Regions from separate parts of the Tardiphaga sp. GW822-FHT04G09 genome, predicted to be linked through region 4. Evidence: predicted binding sites of a transcription regulator. Region 4 holds the regulator's gene; each other region holds the start of a gene.
What was found. The regulator LexA, encoded in region 4, represses DNA repair genes until DNA is damaged. The targets are predictions, from matches to a motif close to TGTTCNNNNTGTGTTCNG.
Positions count from the first base shown of each region.

Region 1: AC1RLZ_RS16190 (YifB family Mg chelatase-like AAA ATPase) is a predicted target of LexA. The motif match lies at 3,472-3,489, and genes of this name have one in related genera.
Region 2: AC1RLZ_RS17430 (ImuA family protein) is a predicted target of LexA. The motif match lies at 2,611-2,628, and genes of this name have one in related genera.
Region 3: AC1RLZ_RS05525 (PA0069 family radical SAM protein) is a predicted target of LexA. The motif match lies at 2,079-2,096, and genes of this name have one in related genera.

Region 1 covers NZ_JBXAMO010000008.1:109,335-113,941, reverse strand. The annotation lists gene AC1RLZ_RS16210 (YraN family protein) at 1-91, shown strand, start outside; gene gshB (glutathione synthase) at 129-1,070, shown strand; gene AC1RLZ_RS16200 (MBL fold metallo-hydrolase) at 1,263-2,243, shown strand; gene AC1RLZ_RS16195 (diguanylate cyclase domain-containing protein) at 2,317-3,351, opposite strand; gene AC1RLZ_RS16190 (YifB family Mg chelatase-like AAA ATPase) at 3,538-4,607, shown strand, end outside.
Region 2 covers NZ_JBXAMO010000009.1:131,682-136,288, reverse strand. The annotation lists gene AC1RLZ_RS17440 (error-prone DNA polymerase) at 1-280, opposite strand, end outside; gene AC1RLZ_RS17435 (Y-family DNA polymerase) at 277-1,863, opposite strand; gene AC1RLZ_RS17430 (ImuA family protein) at 1,757-2,548, opposite strand; gene AC1RLZ_RS17425 (putative DNA modification/repair radical SAM protein) at 2,711-3,952, shown strand; gene AC1RLZ_RS17420 (UdgX family uracil-DNA binding protein) at 3,974-4,607, shown strand, end outside.
Region 3 covers NZ_JBXAMO010000002.1:377,773-382,379, forward strand. The annotation lists gene ypfJ (KPN_02809 family neutral zinc metallopeptidase) at 1-204, shown strand, start outside; gene moaB (molybdenum cofactor biosynthesis protein B) at 210-770, shown strand; partial or broken gene AC1RLZ_RS05515 (GNAT family N-acetyltransferase) at 857-1,342, opposite strand; gene AC1RLZ_RS05520 (glycosyltransferase family protein) at 1,348-1,917, opposite strand; gene AC1RLZ_RS05525 (PA0069 family radical SAM protein) at 2,118-3,281, shown strand; gene AC1RLZ_RS05530 (VOC family protein) at 3,393-3,851, shown strand; gene rnhB (ribonuclease HII) at 3,927-4,607, shown strand, end outside.
Region 4 covers NZ_JBXAMO010000007.1:5,820-10,426, forward strand. The annotation lists gene AC1RLZ_RS14405 (glutamine--tRNA ligase/YqeY domain fusion protein) at 1-449, shown strand, start outside; gene AC1RLZ_RS14410 (ComEC/Rec2 family competence protein) at 668-2,950, shown strand; gene lexA (transcriptional repressor LexA) at 2,969-3,685, opposite strand; gene AC1RLZ_RS14420 (GNAT family N-acetyltransferase) at 3,985-4,554, opposite strand; gene AC1RLZ_RS14425 (Orn/Lys/Arg family decarboxylase) at 4,576-4,607, opposite strand, start outside.

The DNA.
Region 1 (4,607 bases), on a different contig from region 4:
TGCGGAATTCGATCTGCGTTTTGACGTCGTACTGATTGCGCCGAGACATTTGCCACGCCATCTGTTAGCGGCATTCGATGCCAGTACCTGAGTTTTCGCCTTCCTGATCACAATTCCGGACCCCCAGCATGACCTTGAACGTCGCCGTCCAGATGGACCCCATCGCGCGCATCAATCACAAGGGCGACTCGACCTTCGCGATGCTGCTGGAAGCCCAGAAGCGCGGCCACAAACTATCCTATTACACCCCGGACAAGCTCTCGCTGCGCGGCAATGACGTGGTGGCGCCGGTACAGTCGCTGTCGGTGCGCGACGTCGAGGGCGATTACTTCACCCTCGGCGCCCCCGTCCGCACCAATATGGAATCCTTCGACGTGGTGCTGCTGCGGCAGGATCCGCCCTTCGATCTCGCTTACATCACCTCGACACATCTTCTTGAGCGCATCCATCCGAAGACGCTGGTGGTCAATGACCCGGCCTCGGTGCGCAATGCGCCGGAGAAGATTTTCGTGATGGGTTTCTCGGACCTGATGCCACCGACGCTGATCTCGCGCGACAAGGATGAGATCAACGCGTTCCGTACCGAGCATGGCGCCGTGGTGATGAAGCCGCTGCACGGCCATGGCGGCGCGGCGGTGTTTCGCGTGCTGCCGCAGGACATGAATTTCGGTTCGCTCTACGATCTGTTCTCCGTCACCTTCAAGGAGCAGTGGGTGATCCAGCGCTTCCTTCCCGAAGTGAAACATGGCGACAAACGCATCATCCTGATCGACGGCGAATTCGCTGGTGCCGTGAACCGCGTGCCGGCTGAAGACGATTTGCGCTCCAACATGGTACGCGGCGGCGCCGCCAAGGCCACCGAACTCTCGCCGCGCGAGCGCGAGATCTGCGAACGCGTCGGACCGGCGCTGCGCGACCTCGGTCTGCTGTTCGTCGGCATCGATGTGATCGACGGTAACCTCACCGAGATCAACGTCACATCCCCCACGGGCATCCGCGCCATCGCCAAGCTTGGTGGACCGGATGTGGCGGCGCGCGTCTGGGACGTGATCGAAGCGAAGCGGAAGTAAACTCCGCCACGTCATTCGCTGCGCTGCGTCAATCATTGACGCAGCAGTTTGAATTCCATTTATCGCAATTCTCCGCTTGCTGCTTTTGCTTGCCAGTCATGGTCGGCAAGCGCAGCATGCCGATGCAGGCCCGGCCAATCGGGCGGCCCGCCACATGTGGCGGCAAGCAAAAGCATATCAGTGGAGAAACGCATGACTTCAGAAGTTTCGCGAAGGTCCCTGCTCGCACTCGGCGCAGGTCTGGGCGCAAATCTCCTCGCTCCCGGCCTGATCGGCAGCGCATCGGCCAAGGCGCCAAAGCTCGGCACGCAGGCACCCTACTTCCATCGTTTCATGCTGGGCAGCGCCGAAGTCACCGTTGTCTCCGACGGACCTTTGCCGCTCGGCGATCCCTCCGGCACGTTCGTCGGCGTACCCAAGGAGGACGTGCAGAAAATGCTGACGGATAATTTCCTCAGCAGCGGCAACGTCGTGCTCGAACAGAACGCCCCGATCGTCAACATGGGTGACAAACTCATCCTGTTCGATACCGGCATGGGCACGTCGCAATTGTTCGGCAACACCACAGGCCGCCTGCAGAAAAGCATGGCCGAAGCGGGCATCAAGCCCGGCGATATCGATGCCGTGGTGTGTTCACACGCCCATATCGATCATATCGGCGGGATCGTCGATGCCAACGACAAGCCGCTATTTCCGAACGCGCAGGTCTATCTCAGCGAGGAAGACTTCAAGTTCTGGACCGACGAAGGCAAACTCGGTTCGCCGCTCAAGGACTTCATCGTCCATGCGCGCAAGAACCTGCTGCCGGTGCGCGACCGCCTGGTGTTCTACAAGGACGGCCAGGAGTTCCTGCCGGGCGTCACTGCCATGCATGCGCCCGGTCATACGTTCGGCCACCACATGTTCATGATCCAATCGGACGGAAAGTCCTTCGCATTCCTCGGCGATCTTACCCATCATCAGGTGTTGCTACTGGAGAAGCCACGGATGGAGTTCGCCTATGACTCCGATCCGAAGATGGCAGCGGCAACGCGGGTGAAGATGCTCGACATGCTCGCAGCCAACAAGACCGCTGTGATGTCCTATCACTTCGCGTGGCCGGGCTATGGCCATGTGGTGAAATCAGGCGACGGCTTCCGCTACATCGCCGAGCCGATGGTGATGAATCTCTAGCGGACATCTTTCGACTTTCCTGCGGCGAACTTGAGACACTTGCCGCCGCAGGAATTCCACACCGACCCTATCGTTACGCAGCCGATGACGTGTCCCGTGCGCGTCGCTCTGCACCGCGCTTGTAGATCCGGAACGTCCCGCGGCCGGCATCCTTCGCCGCATAGAGCGCCGAGTCGGCCATGGCCGCCAGTTGCGATGACGTGCAATTGTCCGCCAAAGCGATGCCAACCGATGCGCCGACCCGCAGTTGCTGTCCGCGATGATCGATCGGCAGGCCCAACTGCGCGACGATGGCGCGCGCCGTCTCGGAGGCTTCCTCGAATTGTGCGTGGGGCCCCAGCAGAACCGCGAATTCATCGCCGCCGAGGCGCGCGACCAGTTCCGCGCCCGCGCAAATGTTGCGGATACGATTTGCCACGACAGTGAGACAGGTGTCGCCGGCTGCGTGGCCGAAGCAGTCATTGACCGGCTTGAATTCGTCCAGATCGATCAGCAACAGCGCGCCGAACGGTTTTGCCTTGCTGGCCGATGCTGCATCGAACAGCGACAGCCTGGTTTGAAACTGGCTGCGATTGGCGAGCCCGGTCAGCGTATCGAATTCGGCGAGATAGCGGTTACGGTCAGCCAGAATCTTCTCTTCCGTGATATCCTGCTTCATGCCGAAGATGCGGACGGCAACGCCGTCGACGGACTCGACGGTAGCCGTGATCCTAATCCAGCGCCGGTTGCCCTTGAAGCTGATGATTTCCGCATCGAGGCTGAAGCCTGTGCGATCCTCGATGGCCTTGGTGCGCCGCTTCGTCAGTTCCCTGACGGATTCTTCAGGATAGCAAGCGAGTGTCTCTCCGCGAAGCGGCGTCGAGCCCCGCGGCAGATCGAAGATGTCATAAACCACATCAGTCCAGACCAGCGATTCATCGGAAAGGTCACATTCCCAGACGCCGATTCGCGCGGCGGCCGAGGAGCGATCGAAGATTTTCCGGCTATGCGCCAGCGAAGCAGCTTGCTCGTCGATAATGACTTGTTGGGCTTCGATCTGCGCCCTCAGCGCAGCGATCAGGTCGGCGTCATCCGGAGCGTCTGGCGGCTTCGACAAGCGATCTGACATTCTGCGGGCACCCGGTCTTCGTCTCGGAGCTCTTGATAGGATGTTTTGCATGACGTGTTTAAGATTTCCTACGCCAGTGGCCGACTTCAGCCAAAATCAGCATACTTTATTGCTACCATTCGTTCACTGATTGTTCTTGAAATTGAGACAACCTTAAGTTAAGTTCTCATCCCGAATGAGGGCGGCATGGTTCAACGTGTTTCCACCGTAGCCTTTGAGGGGATCGAGGCCCGCGCGGTCGACGTGCAGGTTCAGGTCGTGCCCGGTCTGCCGAATTTCCTGATCGTCGGCCTGCCTGACAAGGCGGTGTCCGAAGCGCGCGAACGGGTCCGTGCCGCGCTGGTCGCCTCGGGTCTTGCTCTGCCGGCACGGCGGATCATCGTCAATCTCGCGCCCGCCGATTTGCCGAAGGAAGGCAGCCATTACGATCTGCCGATTGCGCTCGGACTGATGGCGGCGATCGGCGCGATTCCGGCGGATGCCCTGAGTGGTTTCACCGTGCTCGGCGAACTCGGCCTCGATGGCTCGCTCGCGCCTGTGGCCGGTGTGCTGCCCGCTGCCATCGGCGCCAATGCACGCGATGAAGGCCTCATCTGTCCGGCTGCCTGCGGCGCGGAGGCCGCCTGGGCCAGCCCGGACATCCAGATCATCGCGGCAACCTCGCTGATCCAGATCGCCAATCACTTCAAGGGCACACAGGTTCTGTCGCGGCCCCAACCGAAGATTCACGCGCGCGAGGAATCCATGCTGGATCTGCGCGACATCAAGGGACAGGAAAGTGCCAAGCGCGCGCTGGAGATCGCTGCCGCCGGCGGGCATCACCTGCTGATGGCCGGAAGTCCGGGATCGGGCAAATCCATGCTGGCGGCACGGCTGCCATCGATTCTGCCGCCGCTATCACCGGCGGAACTCCTCGAAGTCTCGATGATCGCTTCGGTGGCCGGCGAAATCAAGGACGGAGCGCTCACCGCACGCCGGCCATTCCGCGCGCCGCATCATTCCGCCAGCATGGCGGCGCTCACAGGCGGCGGCCTGCGCGCGCGACCAGGTGAGATTTCACTGGCGCATCAGGGCGTTCTGTTTCTCGATGAACTGCCGGAGTTCGATCCGCGCGTGCTCGATTCGCTGCGCGCGCCGCTGGAGAATGGCGAAGTCGCGGTGTCACGTGCCAATCACCGCGTCACTTATCCGGCGCGTTTCATGCTGGTTGCTGCGATGAATCCGTGCCGCTGCGGTCACGCGTTCGAACCGGGCTT
Region 2 (4,607 bases), on a different contig from region 4:
CGTTGCGGTCGCACGGATAGGCAAGGATGTCCGGCGTGCCGTCATTGAAGACCAGCCGCGTGCCGATCAGAAGCTTCGGTTTGTAGACAAGATCCTTGTGGTCCAGCTCGGCAAAGGCACGCACCACACCGGCCATGGTGTTGTGATCGGCAATGCCAATGGCATAAAGCCGCTCGGCACTGGCCTGGTGCACATAGTTCTGCGGATGCGACGCGCCGCGCAGGAAAGAGAAATTCGTGGTAACGCCTATTTCGGCATAGTCTGCGTCGGGCCTGCTCATGCGAACAGCCCGTGCACGAACCATTTCGGCGAAACGATGTGATTTTCCGCATCCCTGATCTCGCCATACAGTCCGTCGCGGAACAGCCAGAAGCGTTGACCTGCCTCATCCTCGACACGAAAGTAATCGCGCGTCGGCTTCGCCTCCTGCGCACGCCACCACTCCATCGACACACGCTCCGGGCCTTCCACATGAACGACGTTGTGAGACACCCGTCGCCAAGTGAATTTCTTAGGCGGCTTGTCTGGAAACTCCGCAAGCGGGACGTCGATCAGTTCGGGCTGCTCGAACAACCGTAACGGCCGCAGCGGCGGCTCGTCTTCACGCACCGGCCAAACGGCCTGCATGGCGGCGGCCAGATGATGCTGTGCCGGCACCGCCAGCATCGCGCGTTCGGGAAAGTGGCTCTCGGCTGGCAGATAGACCTGCACGCGACGTGGCCCGATCCGCGCGGCGATACGGTCGATCAGGTCAGCCAGTTCATCGTTCGCATGCACATTGGCATCGAGGTCGCGCTGCTGCTGCACGACGATCTCGGTACGGCTGGCCGACAGGCGGATCATATCGAAACCGAAACCGGGATCGAGCGGATCGGCAATCGCGTCCAGTCGTTCGCGGAACAGCCGGTCGATCACTTCGCCTTTGGAGACGGCCTGCCCGGTTTCCACCGTGATGGCCCGCACCGCGCCATCGGTGCGGAAGAACGCCGCTTCCAGCCGCCGCGCGCCCTTGCCCTGCCTGTCCATCGCATCGATCAGCGTGCGTGCCAGCTTGGCCAGTGTCAGCGTAATCACGCCATCGGTGGCGATCGGTTCGGCAAAGCGTTGCTCGACGATGTAATCCGGCAGCGGCTTGCGCGGCGAAATCGGCGCATCGCTGTGCCCCAGCGCCTGTTCCAGCAGCGTCGTGAATTCCGCGCCGAAACGTGCGGTGATTTCGGGGCGCGAGCGCGAGGCGACATCGCCGATGGTCTTCAAGCCGGCGCGGCGCAATCCGCGGATGATCGCCTCATCGACGCCGAGCGTGAACAGCGGCAGCGGCGTCACCGCTTTGGCCTCCTCGCCCGCAGCAACGATCCGGCCATGCGCATAGCGACTGAGCGTGCGTGCGCATGTGGATGTCCCCGCAATCGCTGCGCTGACGATAAACCCCTGCCGCGACAGCGTCACGCAGAGCTGCTTCATCAGCGCCGCCTCGTCGCCGAACAGATGGGCGCAGCCGGTGATGTCGAGAAACAGACCATGCGGCAGATCCAGCGCGACCAGGGGCGTGAAACGATCGCACCAGTCGGCGATGTCGGTCAGCGTCTGGGTATCGGCGACGGGGTCGGCGTCAAACACCTGGATGTCCGGACAGACCGCGCGGGCATTGGCAAGCGGCAGGCCGGGTTCGAGGCCGAGCTTCGCCGCGGCATCATTCAGCGTGGAAATCTGCAACGCATTATTTTGCTTGGCGACGACGATGCAGGGCTGCGGACTATCCTGTTCTCCGTTGCGGATACGCTGCCGCTTGATGCGATCGGTCGGCAGGCGTGGCAGCCACAGGCTGAGGATACGCCGAGATGTCACGGAATACGCATTCATCACATTTCCATTCCATGATCCATTGGCCGTTCGGGCCATGGCGGTTGCGAACCAGTTGCACGTCGAGCATTGGCGCGCCCCATGCTTCCCAGGGCCTGACCGGCGGCGAATGCGCGGAGCGGATGAGCCAGCGGGTTTCCGCCGTACTCGGCGCCGGAACACCTGCGGTCCGCAGCAAGAGACAGGTGACGCCCGAGCCACGCGCCGCCAGCGTCAGCTTGCGGCTGGCGACCAGATCGAACTGCTTGCTGTCGCCCCAGGTCTCCAGCACGACGCTGCCCAGCGCGTCGCAGGCCAGCGCATCGGCTGTCGTCCGCAGCGCCGTCTCGACATCGGGCGCACGCACGGTGACCAGCAGTCGCGGATCGAGGCCAAGCTCACGCCAGCCGCTCATGGCCAACGCGCCACATTCGCGTTCGGAGAAATCCTGCCGGATCCACAGCAGCGGCCGCTTTGCCGAGACACGATGCGCAAGGCCGGCGACAAAGCCCGTGGCCGCGGCGCTGTGACGGCCTTCGGCGAACACCTCATGCATCGTGCCACGTGCGAGCCCGCCTTGCAGCGCCGCGTCCGCCTCGGCATGACCGAGCGATACCCGATCCGGCCCGTAGGTATCGCTGTGGGTCTCGATGCGTTCGATGCTGCCGCGCAATTGCGCGAGCATGGTCATGCGTGCGCCGGTCATGCGCCGCTCCTCGAAATTGTTTTGCCGTGGCGGGTTTTTAGTGAACCCATTGCCGGCCCCCCTGTTCATGATATGTTCCAGTGTAAAGCCAACATGGCAAGCCGAGTCAATCGGGATCATCAGCCACTTTTTTAGCATTTGAAATCAAAGGGATTTTTGAACATGGACGTGAAGCGCAAGCTGGAGATCCTGGCGGATGCCGCGAAGTACGACGCGTCCTGTGCGTCCAGCGGTACCGAGAAACGGGACTCCCGCGACGGTAAAGGCATCGGCTCGACCGATGCAGGAATGGGGATCTGTCATTCCTATGCTCCGGACGGCCGCTGCATCTCGCTGCTGAAGATCCTGCTCACCAATGCCTGCAATTACGATTGCCTTTATTGCGTCAACCGGGCCTCCAGCAATGTGACGCGCGCCCGCTTCACCGTGGACGAAGTGGTGCAACTGACGCTGGATTTCTACAAGCGCAATTACATCGAGGGACTGTTTCTCTCGTCGGGCATCATCCGCAGCCCCGATTACACGATGGAACAGGTCGTCGCCGTCGCGCGGAAACTGCGCGAGGAACATCACTTCCGCGGCTATATCCATCTCAAGACCATTCCGGAAGCCGACGATGTACTAATTACCGAGGCCGGCAAATATGCCGACCGCCTCTCCATCAATATCGAGGTGCCCGAGGAAGACAGCCTGGCAAAGCTGGCGCCGGAGAAAGACGTCCGCGCCATTCGTCGCACCATGGGTCGATTGCGGTTGAAGCTCGATGAAGCCCGCGAAGAACGCAAGCCGACGCCACGCGGCAAAGTCGGGCCTCGTTTTGCACCGGCCGGCCAGAGCACGCAGATGATCGTCGGCGCCGACAGCGCCAATGATTCAACCATCATCCGAACCTCGGCCAATCTCTACGGATCCTACAATCTCAAGCGCGTCTATTACTCCGCTTTCAGCCCGATCCCCGATGCCAGCCGTTCGCTGCCGCTACGCGCGCCGCCGCTGATCCGCGAGCATCGGCTGTATCAGGCCGACTGGCTGATGCGCTTTTACGGCTTCGACGTCGACGAAATCGTCGATGACAATGACGGCATGCTGTCACTGGACATGGATCCGAAGCTCGCCTGGGCGCTCCGACACCGCGACCGCTTCCCGCTCGACGTCAACCGCGCCAGCCGTGAAGACCTTTTGCGCGTGCCCGGTTTCGGCGCCAGGGCCGTGCAACGGATCATCGAAACGCGCCGCATCTCGTCGATCCGCGTCGGCGACCTCGCCCGGCTGCATATTCCGCGGAACAAGGCACTGCCTTTCATCGTTCTTCCGGATCACCGCCCGGCCGTGAATTTTCTGGACGGCGCGAAGCTGGCGGAGCGGTTCAAACCGAAAGCAACCCAATTGGGATTTGGATTCTAGAATTTCATTTCAGGAGACCTGATGCACACCATCTTGCTGGAGAGCGACACCGACTTTGAAGGCTGGCGCAAGGCGGCACGCAAACTGGTGCTCAACGACATTGCTCCCACTGACGTGACATGGACGGTTGCAGGCGCCGAGCCTGAATTGTTCTCCGCCTCGCCGGCAACGTCGCTATCCGACGCTGCAAAAGGCACGTTCAACGTTCCGGCCAAATTCGTCGAACTCGCCGAGACCGCCATTCTGCATCGTGATCCCGAACGCTTCGCCCTGCTCTATCGTTTGCTGCGGCGGCTGCGCGACAATCCCGATCTGATCCACGTCGCCATCGACTCCGACATCACCAAACTTCAGGCCATGGCCAAGGCTGTCCGGCGCGACGAGCACAAGATGCATGCTTTCGTACGGTTTCGCGAAATCGGCCGTGAGCCGAATTCGCATTTCGTCGCCTGGTTCGAACCAGAACATCACATCGTCGAATTCGCGGCCCCCTTCTTCGCGCGGCGCTTCGCCGACATGGCGTGGTCGATCCTGACGCCGGATCTCTGCGCGCATTGGGATGGCCACGCGATTTCCATCACGCCCGGCGTCAACAAGTCGGATGCGCCGACGAAAGATCGGCTCGAAGAGGTGTGGCTGACCTATTACGCCAACA
Region 3 (4,607 bases), on a different contig from region 4:
TTCCTCGAAGCCGGCGACATCGATGCCGCGCTGCAGACCGCGTCCGCCATCGGCGACGACACGCTGCAACGTCAGGCACAGGGCCGCGTCGTGCCGGACTCGTTCACGCACGGCTCTGCCGAACAGCGCAAGCGCTGGTTCATGACCGGCTATCAGCAGGGCACCGTGCAGGCCTGCAATACATTTGCAACAGATCGGCTGTAGCGACGATGGAGCCTGATGCGACCAAGGCCTTCGTGCCGCTCAACATTGCGGTACTGACCGTCTCCGATACCCGCTCGCTCGAGGACGACAAGTCCGGCGCGACGTTGGCCGATCGGCTGACATCGGCCGGGCACACGCTGGCGAAGCGCGAGATCGTCACGGACGATGTCGAGGCGATCCGGACGATCGTGCGCGCATGGATTGCCGATCCCGGCATAGACGCCATCATCACGACCGGCGGCACGGGATTCACCGGCCGCGACGTCACGCCGGAAGCCATCGAGCCTCTGTTCGAGAAGCGCATGGATGGCTTCTCGATTGCGTTTCACATGTTGAGCCACGCCAAGATCGGCACCTCGACGATCCAGAGCCGCGCGACCGCCGGTACTGCCGGCGCGACATTTATCTTCTGCCTGCCGGGCTCGCCCGGCGCCTGCCGCGACGGCTGGGACGGCATTCTCGCGGCGCAACTGGATTACCGCACGCGGCCGTGCAATTTCGTCGAGATCATGCCGCGGCTGGACGAGCATCTGCGACGCCCGAAAGCGAAGGGCGCGTCGGCCTGATCTGTAGGATGGGTAGAGCGTCTTCGCGAAACCCATCGCCTCCGGCGCTTGATTGATGGCTTTGCTTCGGCGCGATGCGCCGCGCTCTACCCATCCTGCAAGTCGAGGTCCCAGGTCTCGCCGATCAGATCCTGCCCGAAACTGCGATGCGGCTCGGTGGCGACCAATGCGAAGCCGGCATCCTGATAGATTTTTCGCGCCGCGCCGAGATTGCTCTGGGTCCACAGGGTGATCCTGCGATAACCGCATTGCCGCGCAAAGGCGATGGCTTCCGTCACCATGTGCTGGCCGAGCTTTTGTCCACGCGCCTTGGGATCGATCAGCAGGAGCCGAAACTTGGCGATGTCGTCGGATGCCTTCACGAGAAACAGCGAGCCGACGGGCGCGCCATCCATCTCGGCGATCCAGCATCGCTCCCACGCAGGATCGCATGATGCGACGAATTCTGCGGCGATGTCTGCCACCAGCGCTTTGAAGGACGCGTCGAATCCGTATTCACTCGCATAGAGTTCGCCGTGGCTGCGGATGACCCAGTCGATATCGCCGGGCTGGAGATCGCGTAACACCGCTGGCATGGTCAGGCGACGATGATCCGACTGCGCAGCAGGGTGCGTGACGACCGCCCGAGTTGACGCAGCAGCCGGGCCTCGGAGCGCCGGGCATCGGGGGCGTAGCCGCCAAGCCGGTCGTAATGGTCGCGTGCGATCAAGAGTCCCTGATCGGCCTTGGGGCCAGTGATCACGCGGATCATATGTTTCAGGCCATCGCCAAATCCGGACTCATCATAGGGTGAGCGCGCATAGCGGAAAATGCCCGCTCGGGGGCGATTGCTGGTCGAGACGCGCTGGATGAATTGCTGGGTCTCCTCGATCCAGCCGGCATCGAGCACGGCACCCGCAAGCAGGAACATCAGCCACGGCGAACGCGCCTGCTTGGCGCCGGCGGCCATCGCCGCAGCGCGCGAGCCCTGCGAGGTCAGGAAGCCGCAGCCAGCGACATCGGCGACGCGTTCGATGACATCGGTGCCGGCACGATCGACCAGCAGCACTTCGCGGATCACGCCGGCAGCCGCGCCCGGCACCAGCGCTGCCAGTGTCGCAACAGCGGGCTGTTCGATGCCTTCGGTGGGGATAATCACGCTCAGCATGGATTTCGGGTTGATACCTCTAACAAGCACCCAACTGCGTTATCATTTCGTCATACTCTACGCAGCACTGTCAGCCGCGGCAATTTGGGGCAAGCCCGCGCGGTCGTCCAAAGGGCGGTCGGAGAATGCACAGTGCCTGCCCTGTGCGCCATCCCCATTTATGTTCTTGATTTGTTCTATGTCTGCGCTATCGTGGCTTCATGAGTCGCCAGATCGCTGCCCTCAAGCACCCGCCGGTCCCGGCGCCCTCCGATAAACCGGCGGGTGCGCTTTCCCCTTTTCCGGAGATCGCGGTGGCGATCGACAAGCAGCGGCGACGGGGGCGCGGCGCCCAGTCCAACGACAGCGGGCGTTACGAGGCCGAGGCCCGGGTCGCCTTCGACGATGGCTGGCAGAGCCTAGACGAGCTTCCGCCATTCAAGACCGTGGTTGCCACTGACACGGCGCGCAAGGTCATCACACGTAACGAATCGCCGGATATCGGCTTCGACCGTTCGATCAATCCTTATCGCGGCTGCGAGCATGGCTGCGTCTATTGTTTCGCCCGGCCGACCCACGCCTATCTCGGGCTCTCGCCGGGGCTGGATTTCGAGTCGAAGCTGTTCGTGAAGCCCGATGCGCCGGCGCTGCTCGAGAAGGAGCTGGCCGCCGCCGAATACGAGCCGAAGATGATTGCGATCGGCACCAATACCGATCCGTATCAGCCGATCGAGCGCGAGCGTCAGGTGATGCGCGGCATTCTCGAAGTGCTGGAGAAGGCCGGTCATCCCGTCGGCATCGTCACCAAGTCGGCTTTGGTGACGCGCGATATCGATATTCTGGCGCGGATGGCGAAACGGAATCTGGTCAAGGTGGCGCTGTCGGTGACGTCGCTCGATCCGAAGCTCGCGCGCACCATGGAGCCGCGCGCGTCGACGCCGTCGAAGCGGCTGGAAGCTTTGCGGCAGCTATCCGAGGCTGGTATTCCGACCACGGTGATGGTGGCGCCGGTGATCCCCGCACTGAATGACAGCGAAATCGAGCGCATCCTCGATGCCGCCGCTCATGCCGGCGTCAAGGAAGCCAGCTACGTGTTGCTGCGGCTGCCGATGGAAGTGCGCGACCTGTTTCGCGAGTGGCTGATCGCGAATTATCCGGACCGCTATCGGCATGTTTTCACGCTGATCCGCGAAATGCGCGGTGGCCGCGATTACGACTCGCAATGGGGCACCCGCATGAAGGGCACCGGACCGATGGCCTGGATGATTGGCCGCCGCTTCGAGATAGCCTGCACGAAGCTTGGTCTCAACAAGCGTCGTTCGAAATTGACCCTCGATCATTTCGAGAAGCCGGCCGGTGCTGGGAAGCAATTGAATCTGTTCTAACTCCGCAGGTCTCGCAGCGTACGGAGTGGTGGAGAGGGGACGTTGGCAGGAAACCAGAGCCTGCCAGCGTCCCTCTTTTCGATCTATAGAGTGGGTCCAGGAGCGACGCGCATGACAACGAAGAAACCAGCCGCGCCGATCGCGCGCATGACGGTGATCACGCTGGGCGTCGCGGATATGCGCAGGAGCATTGCCTTCTACGAAGCGCTGGGCTTTACGCGAAAGGCCCGTGCCTCTGGCGACGCCATCGCCTTTTTCGACACCGGCGCCAGCGTTCTCGCGCTGTTTCCGTGGGAACAACTGGCGCAGGATGCGACATTGCCTGACCATCCAAGGCCGCAGGCGTTTCGCGGCAGTACGCTGGCGTGGAATTGTCGCTCGGAAGACGAGGTCGATGCGGTCCTCACTTTCGCCGTCGATTGTGGCGGATCGCTGCTGAAGCCGGCGCGCAAGACCGACTACGGCGGCTATTCAGGCTACTTTGCCGATCCGGACGGACACGCCTGGGATGTGGTTGTGGCCCCAGGTATCGAGGTCGGCGACGACCGGCGGGTGCATCTGGACGATTGAAGGCCCGACCTGAATAGCGGGCATGATCCTGAGTTCCCGGTTGCACCCCGAGAGCTGCTTCAGCACGATCCCCCGATGATTCGGGATGAGAAGAAAGCGCCGGCCAAGCCGCGCAAGATAGCAGTAGCGCCGAGCTTCACGCGCGAGCGCGCGTTGCTCAAGAAAGGCATCTGGCCGGTGGCGGGCTGCGATGAGGCCGGCCGTGGTCCGCTGGCCGGCCCGGTGGTGGCGGCGGCGGTCATACTCGACCCGAAAAACATCCCCAGGGGCCTCGATGATTCCAAGAAGCTGACAGAGAGCAAGCGCGAGGCGCTGTTCGAGGAAATCTGCGCCACGTCGTCATTTGCCGTTGCCTATGCGTCACCCGCCCGGATCGACCGCGACAATATCCTGCGGGCCTCGCTCTGGGCGCTGGCCCGCGCAGTCGCGTCGCTGCCGGATGCGCCGAAGCATGTGTTCGTCGATGGCCGCGACAGGATCGATACGATGGCCGATTGCGAGGCCGTCATTGGTGGCGACGCGCTGGTCGTGTCCATCGCAGCAGCCTCGATCATCGCAAAAGTCTCGCGCGACCGGCTGATGTGCCGGCTTGCCGAGGATTGCCCGGGCTACGGTTTCGAGGTGCACAAGGGTTATGGCGTGCCGCAGCATATGGCCGCGCTGAATGAACTGGGGCCCAGCATTCATCATCGCAGCCTGTTCGCTCCCGTTGCTGCGGCGCGTGCGCGTCATCAGGCTGGCGTCCGTGCTGCAGGC
Region 4 (4,607 bases):
TGGCACCGGGCCGCGAGGTCCGTTTGCGCTACGGCTATTTCATCACCTGCAAGAGCGTCATCAAGAACGATGCTGGCGAGGTGGTCGAACTGCGCTGCACCTATGATCCGGAAACCCGGGGCGGTAATGCGCCGGACGGCCGCAAGGTCAAGGCGACGATCCATTGGGTGAGCGCCGCGGATGCCGTGCCGGCGGAAGTGCGTGTCTATAACCAGCTGTTTGCCGATCCGCAGCCCAATGCGGCCGAGTTCGCATCGCAGATCAATCCGGAGTCGCTGGAGACACTCAGCGGCGCCATGCTTGAGCCGGCGCTGGCGAGTGACAATACGAGCGACGTCGTGCAGTTCGAGCGTCAGGGCTACTTCTGCCGTGACAAGGATTCAGCGCCGGGCAAGCTCGTTTTCAACCGCACCGTCGGTCTGCGCGACAGCTACGCCAAGCTCGCCTGAGCTCAGGTGTCGGATGGGTAAAGCACCGGGGCGCTTGCGCCGGTGCGAAACCCATCACGGTCATGTTTGGTGTTGATGGGTTTCGCGAAGACGCTCTACCCATCCTACGGCCCTCGGCAGCCCCAGGGATTAGTTTTCGGATTCTGCATCCGTTCCGCTAGTCGCCGGCAGCCCTTCCGATAGCATTCGGGAGGGCGAGCGTGGCGTGCGGGCGTTCGATGGCGCGGGGCGGGGATCAGCAACAGCGGCGGGGCCGATCCGGTACGGCGACCACATGGCCGCCGCCGGCCACGGCAGGCACTGCTCTTCCGTCAGCGTCGTCGTCAACTTTGCGCTTCGAGAAGCTCCGGACATGGGTGCAGGCCGAAGCCGGTCCCGGTCGTTTGCTGCCCTGGGTGCCGATCGCTTTCGGCACCGGTATCGCGCTGTATTTTGCCGCCGAGCGCGAACCGGTGGCCTGGGTTGCCGCCGCGACAGCGAGCCTTCTTTGCTTGGCCGCGTTTCTGCTGCGGCGACAACGATGGTTTCCACCGATCATGCTTGTTGCAGCCATCGCAGCCGGCTTTGCGGTGGCCGCCGTGAAGACCTCGCGCGTGGGGCATGAGGTTCTGGCGAAGCCGCTCTATTCCGTCGCGTTGACCGGCTTTGTGGAAACCCATGAAGAGCGGGAGCGCACGGATCGCTTCGTGCTGCGCGTCGCGACGATGGACAGCCCGCGCGCCGCACCAAAGCTGACGCGTGTCCGGCTCTCGGTGAAGAAAGGGACGGCGCCTGCCGTCGGTCGTTTCGTCGAATTGAAGGCAAGGCTGCAGCCGCCGCTGTCGCCGCTCCGGCTGGGCAGCTACGACTTCGGACGCGATCTGTATTTTCAAGGGATCGGCGCGTCCGGTTTTGTGACGGGCGGCATCAAGGCCGTCGATCCGCCGATACAGCCGAGTGTGACGCTACGCTATTCGGCGACCATGCAGGGGCTGCGCGACGCCATCGACGCACGAATCCGTACCGCGCTTACAGGCGACAACCGCGCTATTGCGACAGCGCTGCTCACGGGGCGCCGCGATGCAATTTCCACCGACGTCAACGACGCGATGTTCATCTCCGGCCTCGGTCACGTACTTTCGATCTCCGGCTATCACATGGCCGTCGTCGCCGGCGTGGTGTTCTTCGCGATACGCGCGCTGCTGGCGCTGATCCCCGTGCTGACGGTGACATTCCCGATCAAGAAGGTCGCGGCAGCGGCGGCGCTGTTCGCAGCGCTGTTCTATCTGCTGCTGTCCGGCGGCGAGGTCGCGACGCAACGTTCGTTCTTCATGACGGCCGTGGTGCTGATCGCCGTCATGGTCGATCGCCGCGCGGTGACGTTCCGCACGCTGGCGGTAGCCGCGATGATCGTACTGATCGTGGCGCCCGAAGCGTTGATTCATCCGAGTTTCCAGATGTCATTCGCCGCGACGCTGGGGCTGGTCGCATTGGTGCAGATTGGCATGCCCGCGCTGTTTGCCTCGCCCGATCATTCCGCGACAGCGCGCGTGGCGCTATGGGGTGGACGCGAGATTGCAATGCTCGTGCTGGCCTCGCTGGTGGCAGGCCTCGCCACGACGCCCTATGCCGCGTTTCACTTTCATCGCGTCACGCCTTACGGCGTCCTCGCCAATCTGCTGGCGATGCCGGTGGTCTCCGCGCTTGTGATGCCTGCCGGCATTCTCGGGCTCGTGGCCATGCCGTTCGGCTTTGACGGCGTGTTCTGGGGGATGATGGATCTCGGCATCCAGTGGATGATCGTGGTCGCGCAATGGGTCGCCGCGTTGCCCGGGGCCATCGGCCGGATGCCGGCCTTCGGGACCGGACCACTGATATTAGCCAGTATCGGCATCATCGTCCTCGGACTGCTGCGCACGCCGTTGCGCTTCGTGGGGGCTGGCGTGCTGGCGCTCTCGATTGTCTGGGCGTTGCTAGTCAAGCAGCCGGATGTGCTGATCTCGGGTGACGGTCACAGCGTCGCGGTACGGGGCAGGGACGGGCTTCTGCGCGTGATGCGCAGCGCCAAGGATACGTTTCTGCTGAAAGAGTGGCTCGCCGGCGATGCAGATGCGCGTCTGCCGACGGATGGCTCTCTCAGCCATGGCGTGTCCTGCGACCGCGACGGATGCATCACGCCGCTCGCTGATGGTGCTTTGGTGGCACTGGTGCTGCAGCCGGGGGCATTCACAGATGACTGCGAGAAAGCGGCGCTCATCATCACGACGAAACAACCGCCAAAGGATTGCCGTGCGTTGGTGATCGATCAGGATCGCCTGCAACGAAATGGTGCGATGAGTGTGCAGCGAACGGCGAACGGCTTTGCTATCGACGCTGTGCGGCCGCGCGGCCTGGATCGCCCGTGGTCGCGTGCCATTCCCGATGAGCCATCACCCGACACGCCACAGACGGGGCGTCCGCGGCAAAGCCGGCCGCTCGATGCGACGCCGGCGGAAACTGATCTTCAACCCGAAGATCAGTAGCCCGCCGATGCGACATCCTCAGTAGCGCCGGTACAGGCCGATCAGCTTGCCCTGAATGCGGACCCGGTTGGGTGGCAGGATGCGGACTTCATAGGCGTCGTTGGCCGGCTCCAGCGCGATCGACGCGCCGCGGCGACGGAAGCGCTTCAGCGTGGCTTCCTCGTCGTCAATCAGGGCCACCACGATGTCGCCGGTGTCGGCGCTCTCGTTGCGCTGGATCAGCACGGTATCGCCGTCCAGAATGCCGGCGTCCTGCATGGAATCGCCGCGCACTTCGAGCGCGTAATGTTCGCCGGAGCCAAGCATGTCCGCGGGCATGCTGATGGTGTGACTGCGGGTCTGCAGGGCCTCGATCGGCGTACCTGCCGCGATCCGGCCCATCACCGGGATGGCGACAGTCCGACCGTTATCATCATCGCCGCTACCGATGCTGGCGGCCGGACGCACCCTGCCGAGCGTGCCTTCGATGACACTGGGTGTGAAGCCGCGGCGGCCGGTACCGCCAGTAACCGGCGCGCCGAGCTCTGGCAACTTGATGACTTCGATGGCGCGGGCGCGGTTCGGCAGCCGGCGGATGAAGCCGCGTTCTTCCAGCGCCGTGATCAGACGGTGAATGCCGGACTTGGAGCGCAGGTCGAGCGCATCCTTCATTTCGTCGAAGGAGGGCGGGACGCCGGCTTCCTTCAGCCGTTGATCGATGAATCGCAGGAGTTCGTATTGTTTGCGCGTGAGCATCTGAAGCCATCCTCAGTTGACGGTGTCGGCCGCCGCGTGCGTTTCAAAGGGCCTTCGAACGGTGAGCCTCCATCCAGAGGCGATCATTCGAAGATCGGTTGCGCGAGTTCGGGCACTCTCAAACTACTCAAAGCCACAGAATCTCGAAACAAATCATGAACGAACACTATATGTTCCATATGTGTTCCGCAATGCTTAATTTGCCGTCAACGGAAAGCGCGTTGAGCGCGGCTGAGGGCTGTTCCTGGCCGGTCGTCGATCTCTTGCCGGATACCGAAAACCTCCTGCCGTAGCTTGCGCTATGCGGACGTCACGCGCCCGACGGGCGGCGGCGGAGTCGTGGAGCCGGTGGCCAGCGAGCGCTGAACCATAATCGTGTCGGCCCAGCGGCCGGAGCGATAGGCGACACCGGGTAGCAGGCCCACGCGGGCAAAGCCGAAGCTCTCATGAAGGCCTAGCGAGGCCGTGTTGTCGGCATCGATATAGCCGATGATCTGCCGGAAGCCGGCCGCCGCGCAGACGTCGATGAGTTCGCGCATCAACAGTCGGCCGATGCCCTGGCCGACGTGTCCGTGGTGGATATAGATCGAATGCTTGACCGTGTAGCGATAGGCCGGTCGTTTGCGGAACAGCACCACATAGGCGTAGCCCACGACCTCGCCGCCTTGCGTGGCGACGAGATGCGGGAACCGTTTGCTGCGCAGGTTCTTGCGCCGGTCCCTGAGATCGTCGGGCTGCGGCGTGTCGGAGTCGCTGACGCCTTCCTCGACGCCTTGCCGGATGTGCCGGCGATAGATCGCCAGCATGGCATCGACGTCGGTGTCGCGTGATGGTCGAATGACGACCGGCTGTTCGAGTTCCGTTGGCAAATCAGGCTCCTTACGTGCTCCCTATTCGGAGACCACGTAAGTGTAAAGCCGGA